Regions from separate parts of the Amycolatopsis sp. NPDC114478 genome, predicted to be linked through region 1. Evidence: predicted binding sites of a transcription regulator. Region 1 holds the regulator's gene; the other holds the start of a gene.
What was found. The regulator HspR, encoded in region 1, represses chaperone genes until heat shock. The targets are predictions, from matches to a motif close to ANNTTGAGTNNNNNNNACTCAANNT.
Positions count from the first base shown of each region.

Region 2: a site for HspR is predicted at 7,455-7,479, ahead of lon (endopeptidase La). Genes of this name have one in related genera too.

Region 1 is NZ_JBVKDO010000005.1:467,076-476,958, reverse strand. It holds gene ACZ7OH_RS18250 (dienelactone hydrolase family protein) at 1-618, shown strand, start outside; gene ACZ7OH_RS18245 (lytic polysaccharide monooxygenase) at 764-1,522, shown strand; gene ACZ7OH_RS18240 (DUF305 domain-containing protein) at 1,519-2,052, shown strand; gene ACZ7OH_RS18235 (ATP-binding cassette domain-containing protein) at 2,313-3,866, shown strand; gene ACZ7OH_RS18230 (heat shock protein transcriptional repressor HspR) at 3,917-4,342, opposite strand; gene dnaJ (molecular chaperone DnaJ) at 4,348-5,526, opposite strand; gene grpE (nucleotide exchange factor GrpE) at 5,557-6,264, opposite strand; gene dnaK (molecular chaperone DnaK) at 6,261-8,129, opposite strand; gene ACZ7OH_RS18210 (alpha/beta hydrolase) at 8,276-9,748, opposite strand; gene ACZ7OH_RS18205 (hypothetical protein) at 9,816-9,883, opposite strand, start outside.
Region 2 is NZ_JBVKDO010000003.1:328,486-338,368, reverse strand. It holds gene ACZ7OH_RS10520 (NtaA/DmoA family FMN-dependent monooxygenase) at 1-339, shown strand, start outside; gene rfbA (glucose-1-phosphate thymidylyltransferase RfbA) at 336-1,217, opposite strand; gene ACZ7OH_RS10510 (sialidase family protein) at 1,271-2,407, opposite strand; gene ACZ7OH_RS10505 (hypothetical protein) at 2,555-3,214, shown strand; gene ACZ7OH_RS10500 (YajQ family cyclic di-GMP-binding protein) at 3,251-3,742, opposite strand; tRNA gene ACZ7OH_RS10495 (tRNA-Tyr) at 3,872-3,954, shown strand; gene ACZ7OH_RS10490 (class I SAM-dependent methyltransferase) at 4,176-4,970, shown strand; gene lon (endopeptidase La) at 5,038-7,440, opposite strand; gene ACZ7OH_RS10480 (SAM-dependent methyltransferase) at 7,541-8,389, opposite strand; gene ACZ7OH_RS10475 (SAM-dependent methyltransferase) at 8,386-9,240, opposite strand; gene ACZ7OH_RS10470 (GNAT family N-acetyltransferase) at 9,311-9,883, opposite strand, start outside.

The DNA.
Region 1 (9,883 bases):
GCGTTCGGGCTGAGCCAGGACACGAAGAACATCACCGACCGCTTCGCCGCCGAGGGTTACCTCGCGCTCAGCCCGGACCTGTACTCGCGCGGCGGGATGCGCCGCTGCGTGCGTCGCGTGTTCTCGGACATGTTCGCGAACCAGGGCCGGACGTTCGACGACATCGAGGCGTCGCGCGCGCTCCTGGCCGCCCGCCCGGACTCGTCGGGCCGGATCGGCATCGCCGGGTTCTGCATGGGCGGCGGCTTCGCGCTCGTCGCGGCGTCGCGCGGCTTCGAGGCGTCGGCGCCGTACTACGGGCAGCTGCCGAAGAACCTGTCGGTCCTCGACGACGCGTGCCCGATCGTCGCGAGCTTCGGCAAGAAGGACTTCTCGCTGCGCGGCGCGGCGGCGAAGCTCGAGACGGCGCTCACCGAGCGTGAGATCCCGCACGACGTCAAGGAGTACGACGGCGCGAGCCACGGGTTCGCCAACAAGGTCGAGGTCGCGGCCCCGCTGAACCTGCTGCTCAAGGTCGTCGGGTTCACCTACCACCACGAAGCGTCCGAAGACGCGTGGCGCCGGGTGACGGCGTTCTTCGGCGAACACCTGCAGCAACCGGCGCGACCTTCGCACTGAGCCGAGCGGGCTAGCCTTTTCGCCGAACGGTCGTAGTTCGTTGACCGTTGTGCCCGAATCGACTTATGGTCTAGACCACATCTTCCCCGGATGTGCTCGTTCGTCCTCCCCTTGGAACAAAGCTGTTCCCCTTCGAGGAGCCGAAATGACCTGGAACAGAAAGCTTTTCGCGGCCGCCGCCGGTGTCCTGCTCGCCCCGGTGCTGGTCGTCGTCCTCCCCGCCACCACCGCGAGCGCGCACGGCTACATCTCCGACCCGCCCAGCCGGCAGGCCAACTGCGCGGCCGGGAAGGTCCCGGACTGCGGCCAGATCGTCTACGAACCCCAGAGCGTCGAAGGGCCGAAGGGCCTGCGCAGCTGCAACGCCGGGCTGGCGCAGTTCGCCGAACTGGCCGACGAGTCGAAGCCCTGGCCGGCCAAGTCGGTCGGCACGTCGGTGACGTTCAACTGGGTGTTCACCGCCCGCCACGCCACCAAGAGCTACGAGTACTACGTCGGTAACACGCTCGTGGCATCGTTCAACGGCAACGGCCAGCAGCCACCGGCGACGGTGCAGCACACGGTGAATCTGTCCGGCTATTCGGGCCGGGTCAAAGTGCTGGCGATCTGGAACATCTCCGACACGGCCAACGCGTTCTACAGCTGCGTCGACCTGCAGATCGGGGGCGGCGGCACGACAACCCCGCCACCGCCGACCACGACGACCCCGCCCCCGACGACGACCCGCCCGCCGACCACCACCCCGACGACCCCGCCGTCGAGCGGTACGTGGGCGGCCGGGACGGCGTACAAGGTCGGTGACGTCGTCACCTACAACGGCGTGAGCTACCGCTGCATCCAGCCGCACACGGCGATCGCGGGCTGGGAGCCGCCGAACACCCCGGCGCTCTGGCAGCGCCAGTGAGGGTGTGGCTCGCCGTCGTCGCGCTGCTGCTGACGAGCTGCAGCGCGACGGCGGCCCCACCCGCGTACAACGCGGCCGACGTGATGTTCCTGCAGATGCTGATCCCGCAGAACCAGCAGGGCATCGACATCGTCCGCCTGGCCGCGGACCACCCGTTGCCACCGGCGTTGAAGGAGCTGGCGGCGGCGATCGAGTCGACCCAGCGGACCGAGATCACCGACATGCGGAACTGGCTCCGCGCCTGGTCCCAGCCGGAGTCGATGGACATGAACCCCCAGGCCCACGCGGGCCACGGAGGCATGAAGATGACGTCGCCGGACGTGGTGGGAGCGCTCGGCACAGCCCCGGCCGCCGAGTTCCCGCGCAAGTTCCTCGACGTGCTGTCGGGCCAGCAGCAAGGAGCGGTCGAGCTGGCCCAGACGGAGAACTCGGCGACCGGCGGAGTCAACGCCCAGGCCCGCGACCTGGCCCGGCGCGTTATCGAGTCGCGGACGGCGGAGGTCAAGCAGCTGTTGAACTTCAAGGTGTGACGTCCCCGCGGCGCGGACCGCGAGCAGCCCCCCTGCCCGGCTGCTCGCGGTCGGTCGCGGTTGAAGCCCCGAAATTCGCTTGGCCGCCTTCCCGCGCCGCACTAGCTTCGCGATCATGACCTTCTCCTTCGCCGTCTTCGCGAGGTTGCGCAACCGCCGCTAGCGGCGGCGCACCGAAACTTTTCCCTGCCCGCCGTTCCGGCCATCGCCGGGCGGCCCTCTTGTGCTGCCCGGCTCCCTTCAGAGCTGCGGAGCATCCCTTGAACCCCCTTGCGACCGAACACGCCCACCTGCGCGCGGAAGGCGTCGGCGTCACCCTCGGTTCCCGCCGGGTCCTGCACGACGTGAGCGTCACGGTGTCGGCCCGGTCCCGGCTGGCCATCGTCGGTGAGAACGGGCGCGGCAAGACCACCTTGCTGCACGTCCTCGCCGGGCTCCGGGCGCCCGACCACGGCACCGTCCACCGGACGGGCACGGTCGGCGTCGCCCGGCAGGCGCTGCCGTTCCGGTCCGGCGAAACCGTCGGCACGCTGACCACCGAAGCCCTGCGCGAATCCCACGACGCGTTGCGAGCACTCGCCGCGGCGGCTTCGGACTTCGAGGAAGACCGCTACGCCGTCGCGCTCGATGCGGCCACGCGCCTCGACGCGTGGGACGCCGAACGCCGCGTCGACGTCGCCCTCGAAGCCCTCGCCGCGTGCACCGACCGAAGCCGCGAACTGAGCACGCTCTCGGTCGGGCAGCGCTACCGCGTGCGCCTGGCCTGCCTGCTCGGCGCGCGGCACGACTTCCTGCTGCTCGACGAGCCCGGCAACCACCTCGACGCCGACGGCCTCGCGTTCCTCACCGCCCGCCTGCGCGGGCACGACGGCGGCGTCGCGCTGGTCAGCCACGACCGCGCGCTGCTCGCCGACGTCGCCTCGGAGTTCCTCGACCTCGACCCCAGCCAGGACGGCCGCCCGCGCGTGTATGCGGGCGGGTACCAGGCCTGGCAGGACGGTCGCCGCCGCGACCGCGGGCGCTGGCTCCAGGAGTTCGAGGAGCAGCAGGACACCCACCGGCAGCTGACACTCGCGGTGACGCAGGCTCGCGACCGGCTCAGCACGAGCTGGCGGCCGGACAAGGGCACCGGACGGCACAAACGCCAGTCGCACGCGCCCGGCGTGGTCCAGGCGCTGAACCGCGAGCGGGCGGCGCTGCAGGCGCACCGTGTGACGGTGCCGGAGCCACCGTTGTCGTTGCGCTGGCCCGATTTCGGCACCGGGTCTCTCCGTTCACTGGTCGACGTGCACGAGGTCGCGGTGGCCGGCCGCCTCCGCGGGCCGGTCACGTTGACGATCGCCCGCGGCGACCGGCTGCTCGTCACGGGCGGAAACGGAACGGGCAAGTCGACGCTCTTGTCGGTCCTGACCGGCGAGCCGGCCCCGACGAGCGGGACGGTCCGGCGGGCTCCCGACGCGCGGACAGCGTTGGTGGGCCAGGAAGTCCCGTCGTGGCCGGAGGACCTCACGGCTCGCCGGCTGTTCGAGCGCGAGGGGGTTCCGTTCTCGGCCATGGGCTTGCTCGACGCGGAGGCGTTGCGGACCCCGGTGGGCCGGATGTCCCAGGGACAGCAGCGCCGGCTCGACCTGGCGTTGCGCCTGGCGGGACGCCCGGACTTGCTGGTGTTCGACGAGCCGACCAACCACCTGTCGGCCACGCTGGTCGACGAGCTGACGGAGGCGTTGCTGAAGACGCCGGCCGCGGTGGTGGTGGCGACGCACGACCGCCGGATGCTGGCGGATTTGGCTGCCTGGCCTCGATTGGAGCTCTAACGCAAGAGGGCCTCCCCGGTTGCCCGGGGAGGCCCTCTTCGCTTCAGCGGTCAGCGGCGCTTCGGCCGCCAGACCACCATCGCCGTCTGCTGGTTGAGCGGGACCAGGTCCCGCCGGTAGGACGCGTGCGCCGCCGCCGCGGCCTGTTCCGCCGCCGCGTACGCCGCCGCCAACTCTTCGGTGATCTCCGAAAGCCGGGCCCTCAGCGCGTCGACCTGGTTCTCCAGCTCGATGATGCGCTTGATGCCGGCCAGGTTCACACCGTCCTCTTGCGACAGACGTTGCACCTCGCGCAGCAACGCGATGTCCCGCATCGAGTAGCGCCGCCCGCCGCCGGCGGTGCGGCCCGGCGACACCAGGCCCTGCCGGTCGTAAGTGCGCAACGTCTGCGCGTGCATCCCGGCGAGCTGGGCCGCCACCGAGATGACGAACACCGGGGTCTCTTCGTCGCCCTCCTGCGGAATCCCGCCGAACACCGCACTCACCTGCCTTCGAGCAGCTCAGTGATCTCGGGCCGGGGGTCGTGCCCGGCCATCGCCTCGGCGTACGCCTGCAGAGCCTCGCGCGCCTTGTCGTCCAGTTTGGCGGGAATCGCCGCCTGGAGGGTGACGAGCAGGTCACCTTGCGAACCGTCGCGCTTGGCGATGCCCTTGCCGCGCACGCGCAACACCCGCCCGCTGGCCGTGCCCGGCGGCACCTTGAGCGAGACCTTGGCGTCCAACGTCGGCACCGTGACCGTCGTGCCGAGCGTCAGCTCGGTGAAGTCCACCGGCACGGTCAGCGTCAGGTCGAGCGACTTCGGCTTGCGGCCGAACAGCGCGTGCGGGGCCACGTGCACCCGGACGTACAGGTCGCCCGCCTGCGCGCCACCCCGGCCCGGCTCACCCTGGCCCGCCAGCCGGATCCGCTGGTCGTCTTCGACGCCCGGCGGGATCCGGACGGTCAGCGTGCGAGTCCGCGTGCTGACGCCCTCGCCACCGCACTCCGGGCACGGGTCGTCGATGATCGTCCCGCGGCCACGGCAGTCGCGGCACGGCTCGGAGAAGGCGAACGCCCCCTGGCTGCGGCTGACCAGCCCCGACCCGGAACAGGTCGGGCAGGTCCGCGGCGACGTCCCCGGCTTCGCGCCGTTGCCGCCGCACGTCGAACAGGTCGCCGGGCTCGACAGCCGCAGCGGCAGGGTCGCGCCCTTGACCGCCTCGACGAAGTCGATCCGCACGTCCGTCTCGACGTCGGCGCCGCGCTGCGGCCGGTTGGCCGTCGCACCCGCCGTCGTCCGGCCGCGGCCGAACAGCCCGCCGAGGATGTCGCCGAGCCCGCCGAAGCCGGCCTGCTGGTTGCCTCCGGCCTGGCCGAAGATGTCGCCCATGTCGAAGCCGCCGGCTCCGCCGCCACCGCCGGGGAAGTTGAACCCGCCCCCGCCGCCGAACAGGCGCCGCGCCTCGTCGTACTCCTTGCGCTTGCTCGCGTCGGAGAGCACGCCGTAGGCCTCGGAGACCGCCTTGAACTTCTGCTCCGCCTGCGCGTTGCCGGCGTTCGCGTCCGGGTGGTTCTCCTTGGCCAGCTTGCGGTAGGCCTTCTTGATCTCGTCCGCCGTGGCGTCGGAGGAGACGCCCAGTTCACGGTAGAAGTCCTTACCGATCCATTCCCGTGCGCTCATCGGGCGTCTCCTCCTCCCACTGGGTTTTTCTTACTGCTGCTGGTCATCGAGTCCGCCGTCGAGTGGCAGCTCGCCACCGACGGACGGGTCCACCGGGGCCGCGCCGGGCTCGTGGTCGGTCACGCCGACCAGCGCCGCCCGCAGAACGCGGTCCCCGAAGCGGTAGCCGCGGCGCATGACCACGGTGACCGTCGGGCCCGCCACGTCCGGCGAGGTGTTGTGCTGCACGGCCTCGTGCACGCTCGGGTCGAAGGTCTCGCCCTCGGTGCCGAACGACTCGAGCCCCGCGCGCTGCAGGCCGCTGATCAGCTTGTCGCCGACCGCCTTGAACGCGCCGGTGAGGTCACCGTGCTGCTCGGCCCGCTCGAGGTCGTCGAGCAGCGGCAGCAGGTCGTTCACGACGGTCGCCTTCGCGCCGAGGACGACCGCCTCGCGGTCGCGCTCGACCCGCTTGCGGTAGTTGGCGTACTCCGCCTGCAGGCGCTGGAGGTCGGCGGTGCGCTCGGCCAGCTCCTTCTCGACGTCGGAGACGACCGACACCGAGTCGTCCACAATGGACTCGCCGAGCGACGGGCCCGCGTGCTCCACGGGCGCGTCCTCCGGCTCCGGTGCCGCGTGGGCCGGACCGGGCGGGCGGACCTGCCCGGTCTGGGGGTCCACCCGCCGCCGATCCCGCACGACCACCGGCTCCTCGGGGCCTCGGCCCTGGTTCTCGGATTCGTCGTAGCTGTGGGTCACTTCTTCTCGTCCTCTTCGACGATCTCGGCGTCCACCACGTCGTCGGCCTTGGCCTGGCCGCCGGCCGCACCGGCGTCACCGGCCGCGCCCGAGGCACCGGCCGCACCGGCCGCCGCGTCGGCGTTCGCGTTGGCGTACAGGGCGGTGCCCAGTTCCTGCGAAGCGGTGTTCAGCTTCTCGATCGACTCGCGGATCTTCGCCGAGTCGGTGCCCTTGAGCGCCTCGTTCGACTCGTCGATCGCGGACTTGACCTTGCCCTTGAGGTCCTCGGGCAGCTTGTCGTCGTTGTCCTTGAGGAACTTCTCGGTCTGGTAGACCAGCGTCTCGGCCTGGTTGCGGGTCTCGGCCTCTTCGCGCCGGGTCTTGTCCTCCTCGGCGTGCGCCTCGGCGTCCTTGACCATGCGCTCGATGTCGTCCTTCGGCAGCGCGGAGCCACCGGTGATCGTCATCGACTGCTCCTTGTTCGTGCCCAGGTCCTTCGCGGTCACGTGCACGATGCCGTTGGCGTCGATGTCGAAGGTGACCTCGATCTGCGGCACGCCACGCGGGGCGGGCGGGAGACCGGTCAGCTCGAACATGCCGAGCTTCTTGTTGTGCGCGGCGATCTCGCGCTCACCCTGGAACACCTGGATCTGCACCGACGGCTGGTTGTCGTCCGCGGTGGAGAAGATCTCCGAACGCTTGGTCGGGATCGTGGTGTTGCGCTCGATGAGCTTGGTGAAGACGCCACCCTTGGTCTCGATGCCCAGCGACAGCGGGGTCACGTCCAGCAGCAGGACGTCCTTGACCTCGCCCTTCAGGACACCGGCCTGCAGCGCCGCGCCGACCGCGACGACCTCGTCCGGGTTCACGCCCTTGTTCGGCTCGCGGCCGCCGGTCAGCTCCTTGACCAGCTCGGCGACGGCCGGCATGCGGGTGGAACCACCGACGAGCACGACGTGGTCGATGTCGCCGACGGAGATGCCCGCGTCACGGATGACGTTGTTGAACGGCGCCTTGGTGCGGTCCAGCAGGTCCGAGGTGATCTTCTGGAACTCGGCGCGCGAGAGCTGCTCGTCGAGGAACAGCGGGTTCTTGTCCGCGTCCACGGTGATGTACGGCAGGTTGATGCCGGCCGAGTTCGAGCTGGACAGCTCGATCTTCGCCTTCTCCGCCGCCTCGCGGATGCGCTGCAGCGCCATCTTGTCCTTGGTCAGGTCGATGCCGTTCGCAGCCTTGAACTTGTCGACCAGCCACTTGACGATGCGCTCGTCCCAGTCGTCACCACCGAGGTGGTTGTCACCGGAGGTCGCGCGGACCTCGACGACGCCCTCGCCGATCTCCAGCAGCGAGACGTCGAACGTGCCACCACCGAGGTCGAAGACCAGGATGGTCTGCTCCTTCTCGCCCTTGTCCAGGCCGTACGCCAGCGCGGCGGCGGTCGGCTCGTTGACGATGCGGAGCACGTTCAGGCCGGCGATCTGCCCGGCCTCCTTGGTGGCCTGCCGCTGCGCGTCCTCGAAGTACGCCGGGACGGTGATCACCGCGTCGGTGATGGTCTCGCCCAGGTACGCCTCGGCGTCACGCTTGAGCTTCATCAGCACCCGGGCGCTGATCTCCTGCGACGTGTAGTTCTTGCCGTCGATCTCGGTCTTCCAGTCGGTGCCGATGTGCCGCTTCACGGACCGGATCGTCCGGTCGACGTTCGTCACGGCCTGGTTCTTCGCCGGCTGACCGGTCAGCACTTCGCCGTTCTTGGCGAAGGCGACGATCGAAGGGGTGGTCCGGGAGCCTTCCGAGTTGGCGATGACCGTCGGCTCGCCGCCCTCAAGGACGGCGACGACCGAGTTGGTCGTGCCGAGGTCGATGCCGACCGCTCGCGCCATGGTGCTTTCCTCCTGTGTAAGCCTGCTATGTTCGTGACCTGCACGTTCATCCCCACCTTGAGCGGGGCTCTGGCAAGTTCTATCCGGCTTTCGCACACCTCGTCAAGCTGGACTTGAGTCGACTGCGCTCAACCTTTGTACCCAGCCTAACGAGGCGATCCGGGTTCTTGTTCCCGGGATCCCCGGCAGAGTTGGCGGGAACCGGGTGTGAGCCCGCTCACCAGGTAGTTCACCTCGGCCTCGCGTGCGCACGCCGAGTTGAACAGGCCCGTGTGGCCGTCGTCGGTGCGCGTCAGCAGGGCCGCGCCGTCGATGCTCGCCGCCAGGCCCCGGGCCCAGGACAGCGGCGTCGCCGGGTCGTGGGCGCCGCCCACCACCAGGATCGGCGGGGCGCCGTGGACCGGGTGGGGCCGGGGTGGGTTCTTCGGCGGGACCGGCCAGCCCGTGCAGCCGCTGGTGAAGTCCCAGAACTCCGAGTACCGCCAGCTGTGCGGCGCCACCGCGCGGAGCAGCCCGGCCGTCACGCCCATGTCCGCCGGCCCGGTGAACGGCGACGGGAAGTCGTGGCAGCCGATCGCGCGGTACGCCCCGTAGATCGGCGAGAGGAACTGGTTCCGCTCGGTCAGCCCGCGGGCGTCCGGGAACTCGCCGCCGGCCGCGGCCAGGGCCTTGCCCAGCGCCGGCCACTCCGCCCGGATGTAGAGGTGGTTGTAGACGCCCGCCGAGACCTCGTCGGCCGTCGCCGGGCGGCCCAGGTCGCTCGCCCACACCGCGCCGCGCGACGCCCGGCTCACGACGTCGTCGTAGAAGCGGAGGACGTCCCGGCCGCGCAGGGCGCACTCGGCCGAGTTGCGGCACCAGTCCGCGAACCGGACCAGCGCGTCCTCGGTCGCCGCGGCCTCCTCGAGGATCGCCCGACGCAGCGGGCGGGCGTGGTCGACGGCGCCGTCGAGCACCATCGTCCGCACCCGGTCGGGGTGCTTCGACGCGTAGACCGCGCCCAGCTCGGTGCCGTACGACAGGCCCAGCCACGAGATCTTCGGCTCACCGAGCGCCGCGCGGATCGTCTCGATGTCCTCGGCCGCACTCTGCGTGTCCGCGTTCGCCAGCAGCGGCCCGGTCCGGGCCAGGCAGTCCTCGCCCGCCGCGCGGTTGTGCGCGACCAAGGCGTCGAAGCCCGGCCGGGAAGCGGGGAACCGGTCCAGCGCCGGGTCGAACAGCGTCCCGGGATCGCAGGTGATGCGCGGTGTGCTGAACCAGTCGCCGCGCGGGTCGAAGCCCACGACGTCGAACCGCTGCCGCAGCCGCGCGAGGTCCGGCGAGGCCAGCCCGCCGAACTGCACGAACCCGACGCCGGAACCACCCGGCCCGCCGGGGTTCACCAGCAATGAGCCGATCCGCTGGGCTTGGTCGACCGCCGGCAACCGCGCCAGCGCGAGCCGCACCGAGCCCAGCTCCGGCCGCGCACGGTCGATCGGAACGTCGACCGCCGCGCACTCGGCTGTCGGTTCTTGCTGCGTCGCGCACGGCCGCCAGGCCAGCGAAGACGGAGACGCTGAAGCGACAGCCGGTACGACCCCCATGACCACGACCGCCGCGATGACCCGGCGCACGTCCATGATGTGGTTCCTCCCCCTGCACGCCGTCCTTCGGCGTGCTTCCTTCCTAACAGCGACCCCCGACAGTTCAGGAGCGGCGGCCGGTCCAGGAAGTGAGGAAGAAATCGGAGTTTCCTTGCTGCACAACAACTTCTG
Region 2 (9,883 bases), on a different contig from region 1:
GACGCCGAGCCGCTGACCTGGGGCCGCGTGCGCCACGAGAAGGACCAGATCGCGCTCGCGCGCAAGTGGCGGGCGATCGCGGAGGAGAAGAAGCTCTCGATCCGCGAGCTGGTGATCGAGGCCACCGCGCGCCAGCAGTTCGTCGGCACGCCCGCGACCGTCGCTTCGACGATCGACGAGTACGTCCAGTCCGACGCGGCCGACGGGTTCGTCCTGGTGCCGCACCTGACGCCGACCGGGCTCGACGAGTTCGTCGAAAAGGTCGTGCCGCTCCTGCAGGAACGCGGGGTGTTCCGGACCGAGTACGCCGGGACGACCCTGCGCGAGCAGCTCTTCTAGGCCGAAGCTCCCGCGGCTGCGGCGACTGCCTTGACGTAGTCGCCGTAGCCGGACTTCGCCAGCTTCTCGCCCAGCGCGTAGCACTCGTCGGCGTCGATGAAGCCCATCCGCAGCGCGATCTCCTCGAGGCACGCGATGCGCACGCCGGTGCGGTGCTCGAGTACTTGGACGAACTGGCCGGCTTCGAGCAGCGAGTCGTGCGTGCCGGTGTCGAGCCAGGCGAAGCCGCGGCCGAGGTCGACCAGCGACGCCCGGTCCTGGCGCACGTACGTCAGGTTGACGTCGGTGATCTCGAGCTCGCCGCGCGCCGACGGCTTCAGCGCGCGGGCGATGTCGACGACCTCGTTGTCGTAGAAGTACAGCCCGGTGATCGCCTTGTTGGACCGCGGCTTCGCCGGCTTCTCCTCGATGGTCAGCAGCTTGCCCGCCGCGTCGACCTCGCCGACGCCGTAGCGCTCGGGGTCCTTCACCGGGTAGCCGAACAGGACGCAGCCGTCGAGTTCGCGCACGGCGGTCTGCAGGCGGCCGGAGAAGCCCTGGCCGTAGAAGATGTTGTCGCCGAGCACGAGCGCCACGTCGTCGTCGCCGATGAAGTCCGCGCCGATCACGAAAGCCTCGGCGAGGCCGTTCGGGCTGGGCTGCTCGGCGTAGGAGAACGAGACGCCGAACTGGTCGCCGTTGCCGAGCAGCTTGCGGAACATCGGCAGGTCGGCGGGGGTGGAGATGATGAGGATCTCGCGGATCCCGGCCAGCATCAGCACCGAGATCGGGTAGTAGACCATCGGTTTGTCGTAGACCGGCAGCAGCTGCTTCGACACCGCCTGGGTGATCGGGTGCAGGCGCGTCCCGCTGCCTCCGGCCAGCACGATGCCCTTCATGAACTGCCTCCTCGGATCCGGCGTCGGCCCCACCCTACGGGCCGCGGCCGGCGCTAGAAGGCCGGTCCCTTGCCGAAGTAGGCCTTGCAGCCGGAGTTGTACTCGGTGGCGATCTCCAGCACGTTCCGGCCGTCGTCGACCGGCAGCAGCGTCGAGGAGTAGTTGGGGCAGAAGTTGTTGTAGATGCCGTTGATGTGGACGGGTGCGGGCAGTTCGTACCAGTTGCCGTCGCCGAAGTTGTCGTTCGCCAGCAGGACCTGGCCGTTCCCGGGCTGCGGCCGACCCTCGGCGTTGGTGTAGATCTGCCCGACCATGACGATCCGCACGCCGTTCGGGCCGCCGGGGAAGAGCGTGATCGTCTGCGCGTGCTGGAAGTAGTTGCCGTTCGCGGTGTTCACGCGGGTGCCGGGGTCGGCCGGGCTGCCCCAGTTGGCGCCGTCGGGGGAGATCTTGAAGTACGGGTCGCAGTAGCGGTCGCGGAAGTTGCAGATCTCGTAGGCGAAGTAGAAGCGGCCGTCGGGCAGCCGGCGGATGATCGGCATGCCCGGCCGGACCCGGTCCGGCGGGATGGCCAGGGTGAGCTGCTTGGTGCCCCACGTCACGCCGTCGGTCGAGGCGACGCGGTTGAGGACCTGCCCGTACTTCGGGGCCTGCGTCTCGTCGGCGAAGTGGAGCCAGAGCGTGCCGCCGGCGTCGACGGTGAACTCCGGCTCCCAGATGCCGTCGATGTTGTGCGACCGCGCGGCCTCGGACAGGAACCGCCACGAGCGGCCGCCGTCCGGGCTGGCCCAGACCTTGATGCCGACGCGGCGCTGCGGCCCGGCGTCCTGCCGGTAGGAGGCGCCCCAGAGCAGCGTGCCCGCGCGGAGCCGGCCGACCCGCTGGGGCAGTTCGTAGAGGGTGCCGCAGCACATGCCGTACCGGCCGTCGGGGTCGTGGATGGCGCCGATCTGGTGGAACGTGTCGCCCTCGTCGGTGCTCTCCATGACCGGCGTGAACTTGCCACCGGCGTCTTCGCTGGTCAGCGCGGCGACGATGTGCCCGCGGCCGAAGATCGAGTAGTCGAGCCGGACGAGCCGCGCGTAGGAGCCGAGGCCGGGCAGGAGCAGCTTGCGCTCGGCGGCGCTCGCGGGCGTCAGTGTCGCGCCGATCACGGTGAGTGACAGCACGAAGGCGAGCAAGCGGCGCATCCTGACCCTCTCCACGCGGTGACGGCGCGATTAGAGCACGGGGATCGGGTCCTTCGTGGACAGTCACACGGCCCATTCGCGCGTTCGAGGGGTTTGCTGTGCGCTTTCGGGTGACCGGTAACGTGGAGTGGCTGCGAGGGGGAAACGATGAAGCTGCGGTGGTCCGGTCTTCTGGTTCTGGTCTTGGTCCTGCTGGCCGGGTGCGCGCCGGCGACGGGGTTCGGCACGATCGTGACTTCTTCGGCTTCGGCGCCTCCCACCACATCGGCGGCACCGGTGCTGAAGGACGTGCCGACGGAGACGCACACGGGCAAGGGCGAGGGCGAGTTCGCGACGACGTGGCCGGCGGACCAGCTGGGCTTCTTCACGTTCGACTGCCCGAAGTGCTCGTCGAACGTGATGGTGGACACCGACGGCGGCGAGTACGGCCTGGTCAACGCGATCGGCAAGTACAAGGGCACAACGTGGCTGAACACGGAACCGGACCGCCCGACAACAAAGGTGACGGTCCACGCGAACGCCCCCTGGACGGCGACGATCGCGGACTACCGCAGCTTGCCGGTGGCGGCTTCGGGAGCGACGGCGTCGGGCAAGGGTGACGCGGTGTTCCGGGTGCCGGAGGGTGTCCGGACGGTGGCTTTCACGGCCAAGACGGGGGGGAACGTGGCCGTTTGGGTGCACTCGGAGAAGGTCCGCGACCTGCTGGTGAACGAGATCGGCGATCTTTCGAAGACGGTGGACGTCGTGGGGCCGGCTTATCTGCTGGTCGAGGGGTATGAGGCCAGCTGGACGATCACCCCGTCCTGAGCGGGCACCCGGGACGACCGGGTGCCCGCGGCGGCGTCACCGGTAGTTGGTGAACTGCAGCGCGATCTCGAAGTCCTTGCCCTTCAGCAATGCGATCACGTCCTGCAGCTGGTCCTTCTTCTTGCCCGACACCCGCAGCTGGTCGCCCTGGATCTGGGCCTGCACACCCTTCGGGCCCTCGTCGCGGATGAACTTCGCGATCTGCTTCGCCTTGTCCGATGCGATGCCCTGCAGGATCTTGCCCGAGATCTTGTAGATCTTGCCCGACAGCGCCGGCTCGTCCGCTTCGAACGCCTTCAACGAGATGCTGCGCTTGATCAGCTTCTCCTTGAACACCTCGACCGCGGCCAGCGCGCGCTCCTCCGTCTCGGACTCGATCGCGATCGCCTCCTCGCCGGACCAGTTGATCGTCGTGCCCGTGCCGCGGAAGTCGAAGCGCGTGCCGAGCTCCTTGCTTGCCTGGTTGAGCGCGTTGTCCACCTCCTGGCGGTCGACCTTGCTCACGACGTCGAAAGAGGGATCCGCCACGTGTCCTCACACCTCGTACTCGCTTGTCAGGGGCCACCCAGCCTAGCCCCCACCGGGGGACGGGCATCCCGGTTGACCCCCGCTCGAACCCGTTCGGTAAGCTTCTCCCCGGCCGGTGCGACCGGCCATGGCGGGTTACCCGAGTGGCCAAAGGGGACTGGCTGTAAACCAGTTGGCTTACGCCTACGGGGGTTCGAATCCCTCACCCGCCACCCAGCCGAAACGGCCTCGCGACCATCAGGTCGCGGGGCCGTTTTTGCAAGCCATGACCTCGCCTTTACTCAACCCGCGATTCGGCGGCAATTCCTCGCCGGTGCGATGGAAGATTCATTCGTCCTTTGGAACCCATTTCCGGAAATCACTGGAAAACGGTAACGGCTTTCGCGGCCGGCCCGACCCCGCAGGTGCCGAACCCAGACCAGTGGAGGTACGCATGCCGGTTCCCGGGACGCTCGACCACCCGACGCGCGACCAGCTCGTGCGGGCCCAGTACGCCGATGCCGAGCTCGTGGCCGACTACGCCGAGGCGTACGCCGGCCGGGGCCCTACCGCCCGGTTCCACCGATCCCGGATCCACGCCGTCGACCAGGTGCTCGCCGACCACCCGGGCGGCACGCTCCTCGACGTCGGCTGCGGGCCGGGGATGATGGTCCGTCATCTTCTGGAAAGCCGGCCGCGGGAATTTTCCGTGACCGGTTGCGACCGGTCCGCCGCGATGGTCGACGCCGCGCGGCGGAACACCGGGGAAGAAGCGAGTTTTTCCGTCGGTGATATCGAAGAAATGCCGTTCGCCGACGGCGGATTCGACGTCGCGCTCGCGATGGGCGTGCTCGAATACGTCGATGTCACGCTGGCGCTGCGCGAAATCGCCCGCGTGGTCCGCCCCGGCGGCCTCGCCGTCGTCACGATGCTCAACCCGCACAGCCCGTACCGGCTGGTCGAGTGGGGCCTGTACTGGCCGGCGCGCCGCGTGCTCGGCGGGATCGAAGAGGCCCTGCGCTTCCCGCGGCACCACGGCGCGCGCCACACCGGGATCCAGGCGTACGCGCCGCGGCGGCTGCGCCACGAGCTGTGGCGCGCCGGGCTGCAGCCGGAGGACACGCTCTACTACGACGTCACGGCGCTGGTGCCGCCGCTCGACCGGCTCGTCCGGCGGGACACGAAGACCGCCCGCGGGCTGGCCGGCCTGCTCGGCACCGGGTACCTGATCGCCGCGCGGCGGGTCTAGACGCGAGAAACGGCCGGTTTCCCTGGGGTGGGGGAAACCGGCCGTTCTCAGGTGGCGGCGTTCGGGGTTACGCCGCCTGGGAAACCGGCGTCGAAGCCGGCGTCAGGGCGAGGTCGAGGACCTCGCGGACGTTCGCCACCGCGTGGACGTCCAGCTGGGACAGCACCTCGGCCGGGACGTCGTCGAGGTCCGGCTCGTTGCGCTGCGGGATGATCACCGTCTTCATCCCCGCGCGGTGCGCCGCCAGCAGCTTCTGCTTCACGCCGCCGATCGGGAGGACGCGTCCGGTCAGGGACACCTCGCCCGTCATCGCGACGTCCGCGCGGACCACGCGGCCCGAGAGTAGCGACGCCAGCGCCGTCGTCATCGTCACGCCCGCCGACGGCCCGTCCTTCGGGACCGCGCCCGCCGGCACGTGGACGTGGATGCCGCGCTTGCGTAGGTCGCCGACCGGCAGCTCCAGCTCCGCGCCGTGCGAGCGCAGGTAGGACAGCGCGATCTGCACCGACTCCTTCATCACGTCGCCGAGCTGGCCGGTGAGCTGCAGCCCGGACGCGCCGGACTCCTCGTCGGCCAGCGACGCCTCGATGTAGAGGACGTCACCACCCGCGCCGGTCACCGCCAGGCCGGTCGCCACGCCCGGGGTCGCCGTGCGCTGCGTCGACGCCGGCAGCGACGACTCCGGGATGTGCCGCGGGCGGCCCAGGTAGTCGGAAAGGTCCGCAGCGTCCACCGTGAGCGGCAAGGACACCTGGTCCAGCGCCACCTTGGTCGCGATCTTGCGCAGCACCTTGGCGATCGTCCGGTTCGCGTCGCGCACGCCCGCCTCGCGGGTGTACTCGGCGGCGATCCGGCTGAACGCCGCATCCGTCAACACCACGTCCGAAGTGCCCAGCCCGGCGCGCTCCAGCTCGCGGGGGAGCAGGTGGTCGCGGGCGATGGTGACCTTCTCGTGCTCGGTGTAGCCGTCCAGCGTGACGAGCTCCATGCGGTCCAGCAGCGGGCCGGGGATGGTCTCCAGCGCGTTGGCCGTCGCCAGGAACACGACGTCGGACAGGTCCAGCTCGACCTCGAGGTAGTGGTCGCGGAACGTGTGGTTCTGCTCCGGGTCCAGCACTTCGAGCAGCGCCGCCGTCGGGTCGCCGCGGTAGTCGGCGCCGACCTTGTCGATCTCGTCGAGCAGCACGACCGGGTTCATCGAACCGGCTTCCTTGATTGCGCGGACGATCCGGCCGGGCAGCGCGCCGACGTAGGTGCGGCGGTGACCGCGGATCTCCGCCTCGTCGCGGATGCCGCCCAGCGCGACCCGGACGAACTTGCGGCCCATGGCCTTCGCGACGGACTCACCCAGCGACGTCTTGCCGACCCCGGGAGGGCCCGCGAGGGCGAGCACGGCACCGGAACGCCGGCCACCGACCGGGCCGAGACCCGATTCCGCGCGGCGCTTCCGGACGGCCAAGTACTCGATGATGCGTTCCTTGACGTCGTCGAGACCGGCGTGGTCGGCGTCCAAGACGGCCCGCGCGGCCGCGATGTCGTAGATGTCCTCGGTGCGCTCGTTCCAGGGCAGCTCCAGGACCGTGTCCAGCCACGTGCGGATCCAACCGCCCTCGGGGGACTGCTCGGACGTGCGGTCCAGCTTGTCCACCTCGGCCAGCGCGGCCTTCTTGACGGCGTCGGGCAGCTCGGCCCCTTCGACGCGGGCGCGGTAGTCGTCGTCCTGCGCGGTGCCGTCGAGCTCGCCGAGCTCCTTGCGGATCGCCTCGAGCTGGCGGCGCAGCAGGAACTCCTTCTGCTGCTTCTCCATGCCTTCGGCGACGTCCTTGCGGATCGTGTCGGTCACCTCGAGCTCGGCCAGGTGCTCCTTGCTCCACTCGAGCGCCTTCTCCAGGCGGACGGTGACGTCCAGGGCGCCGAGCAGCTCGAGCTTCTGGTCGGTGGACAGGTACGGCGCGTTGCCGGACAGGTCGGCGATCGCGGAAGCGTCCTCGACCTGCTGGACGGCGTCGATCAGCTGCCAGCCGCCGCGCTGCTGGAGGATCGAGATGACGACGGCCTTGTACTCGGCCGCGAGCTTGGCGGTCTGGTCGTTCGTGGTCTCGGGGGCGTCTTCGGCGTGCACCCAGCGGGCGGCACCGGGGCCGTCGGCGATCCGGCCGACGAGCGCGCGGGACGTGCCGCGCAGCAGGACGGCGGCCTTGCCACCGGGCACGCGGCCGATGCGCTCGACGGTCGCGACGGTGCCGTACTCGGCGTACTCACCGTGGACGCGGGGCACGATCAGGACCTCGGCCTTAGTGGCGCCGGTCGACCGGATACCCGGGAACGACGCCTGGCTGGGGGTGTTGGCCTGGGCGGACTCCACCGCTGCCCGGGTCTCGGTGTCGGTCAGGTCGAGCGGGACGACCATGCCCGGCAGCACGACGTCGTCATCGAGCGGGAGCACGGGCAGGAGGCGGGTGTCGGACATGTGCACTCCTCGTGTAGTTGAGTCTGCCTAGCTCAACTCTCCGATGGGTGTGTTTGTTTCCGATGGTGCGTTCGCCCACAGCGATCAGGGAAACCGCAGGTCAGAGCAACGGGCGGCGAGCGACGGCGCACCAGGCGAAGGGCCGCGTCTCCGCGTCGATCGGCGTCGGCGGCTCCTCCGGGCGCCAGTCCGGCAACGATGTCATCCCCGGCGGAAGCAGCGGCCAGCCGCCGAACCACGGGAGCAGCTCGTCGGCCGAGCGCAGCCACGCCGGGTTCGACGTGTCGCGGTAGGCGTCGATGAACCGCTTCACTTCCGCGGCGCGCTCCGGCGACGCGTCGTCGCGGCACGTGCCGTGCGTCAACGCCAGCCAGCTGCCCGGCGCGAGCTTCTCGCGGTAGGCCGCCATCAGCCCCTCGGGGTCGTCGGACGGCCCGATGAAGTGCATCACCGTGATCATCAGCAGGCACGCCGGGCGCGACCAGTCGATGAGCGACGCCGTCACCGGGTCGGCGAAGATCGCCGCCGGCTGTCGGATGTCCCGCTCGACCAGGCCGGCCCAGTCCGTCGCGCCTTCGCGTTCCAGGATCAGCCGCGAGTGCGCGGCTGCCACCGGCTCGTAGTCGACGTAGACGACCGACGCGCGCTCGCCGGCGGGCAGCCGGTCGCGGACGATCTCGTGCACGTTGCCCGCGGTCGGCACGCCGGAGCCGAGGTCGACGAACTGGCGGACGCCCGCGTCCACCGCCGCCGAGACCACCCGGTTCATGAACGCGCGGTTCTGCCGCGAGATCGGCCGGATCAGCGGCCACACCTTCTCCACGCGCCGGCCGAACTCGCGGTCGACCGCCCAGTGCTGGTCGCCGCCGAGGTACCAGTCGTAGACGCGCGCCGCGGACGGCTTGTCGGTGTCCACCCCGGCTGGGGCGATCGGCGCTCCTTCGCTCATCCGCCCGGCTTGACCCCGATGCCGCACCAAGCGAACGGCCGCGCCTCGGCCTCCAAGGCGTTCAGCTTCCGGTCCGGCCGCCAGTCCGGCAGGTGCACGATGCCCGGTTCCATCAGCTCCCAGTCGCCGAAGAGGGGCTCGATCTCGTCGCGGTCGCGCAACCACACCGGGTTGCTCGTCTTGCGGTACTGCTCGACGAACCAGCGCAGCCCCTCCAGCGCCTTGCCCGTGCCGTCGCCCTCGCTCATCTGCGAGATCGCCAGCCAGCTGCCCGGCGCGAGCTTGTCCCGGTACGCCTTCAGGATGCCCACGGGGTCGTCGTCGGGCCCGACGAAGTGCAGGACCGCCATCATCATCAGGCAGACCGGCTGCGAGAAGTCGATGAGCCGCTTCGTCTCTTCCGCGCGCAGCACGGCCTTCGCGTCGCGCATGTCGGCCTGGACGATGCCCGCCCAGTCCGTCGCCACCTCCTCTTCGAGGATCAGCGTCGCGTGGGCGACCGCGACCGGCTCGTAGTCGACGTACACCACCTTCGCGTCGTGGTCCTCGGGCAGCTCCGCCTCGACGACCTCGTGGACGTTGCCCGCGGTCGGGACGCCGGAGCCGAGGTCGATGAACTGGCGGATGCCGGCCCGCAGCGCCGCCCGGACCGCGCGGTTCATGAACTCGCGGTTCTGCTTCGAGCCGGGGCGCACGAGCGGCCACTGCTGCTCCATGCGCCTGCCGAACTCGCGGTCCACGGCCCAGTTCTGCGTACCGCCCAGGTACCAGTCGTAGATCCGGGCCGCGGACGGCTTCTCGGTGTCGACGCCTTCGGGTGCTCTCGGCGCCGAATCGCGCTGGTCGGTCACTTCCGGCTCCCCTCGCTGCTCGCGGGACCAGCCTATAAGGACCGGCCACCCGGGGTAAGCCACCAGTCGTTCAGCGAACGGCCGGCCGGCGCTGCCAGTACGTCCACAACGGGCGGTAACCCTGCGCGTACCAGAACGGCGTCGACAGCGGGTTCGCCGCCGCGTGGTGCAGGAGGACGACGTCGGCACCGGCCTCGTCCAGGACGTGGTGGGCGTGCGCGGCCAGCGCGGTGCCGACACCGGACGACCGCGCGGTCTCCGCGACGGCCAGTGAAGAGAGGTAGCCGACCCGCGGCGCGTTGACGCGGTCGCTGATCCAGCCGGTTTCGCCCGGGTGCTGGACGTTCACCATGCCGAGCGGACGGCCGTACAGCTCGGCGATCCACAGCGGGGGCTCCGGCCGGTTCAGCTGCTCGGCGAGGTCCTTGGCCATGATGTCCTCGACGCCCTTGCGGAAGTTGACCGTGCCGTACTGCGCGTCGAAGGTGTGCAGCTCCAGGCCCAACGCGACGACGGTTTCGAGGTCGCCGGGCTCGGCGCGGCGGATCTTGACGCCGGGCGTGCCGCGCGGGCCGGCCGGGATCGTCCGGTCCGCCGGGCGGACCGCGATCACCCGCAGCGGCGCGAACCCGTGGTGCAGCAT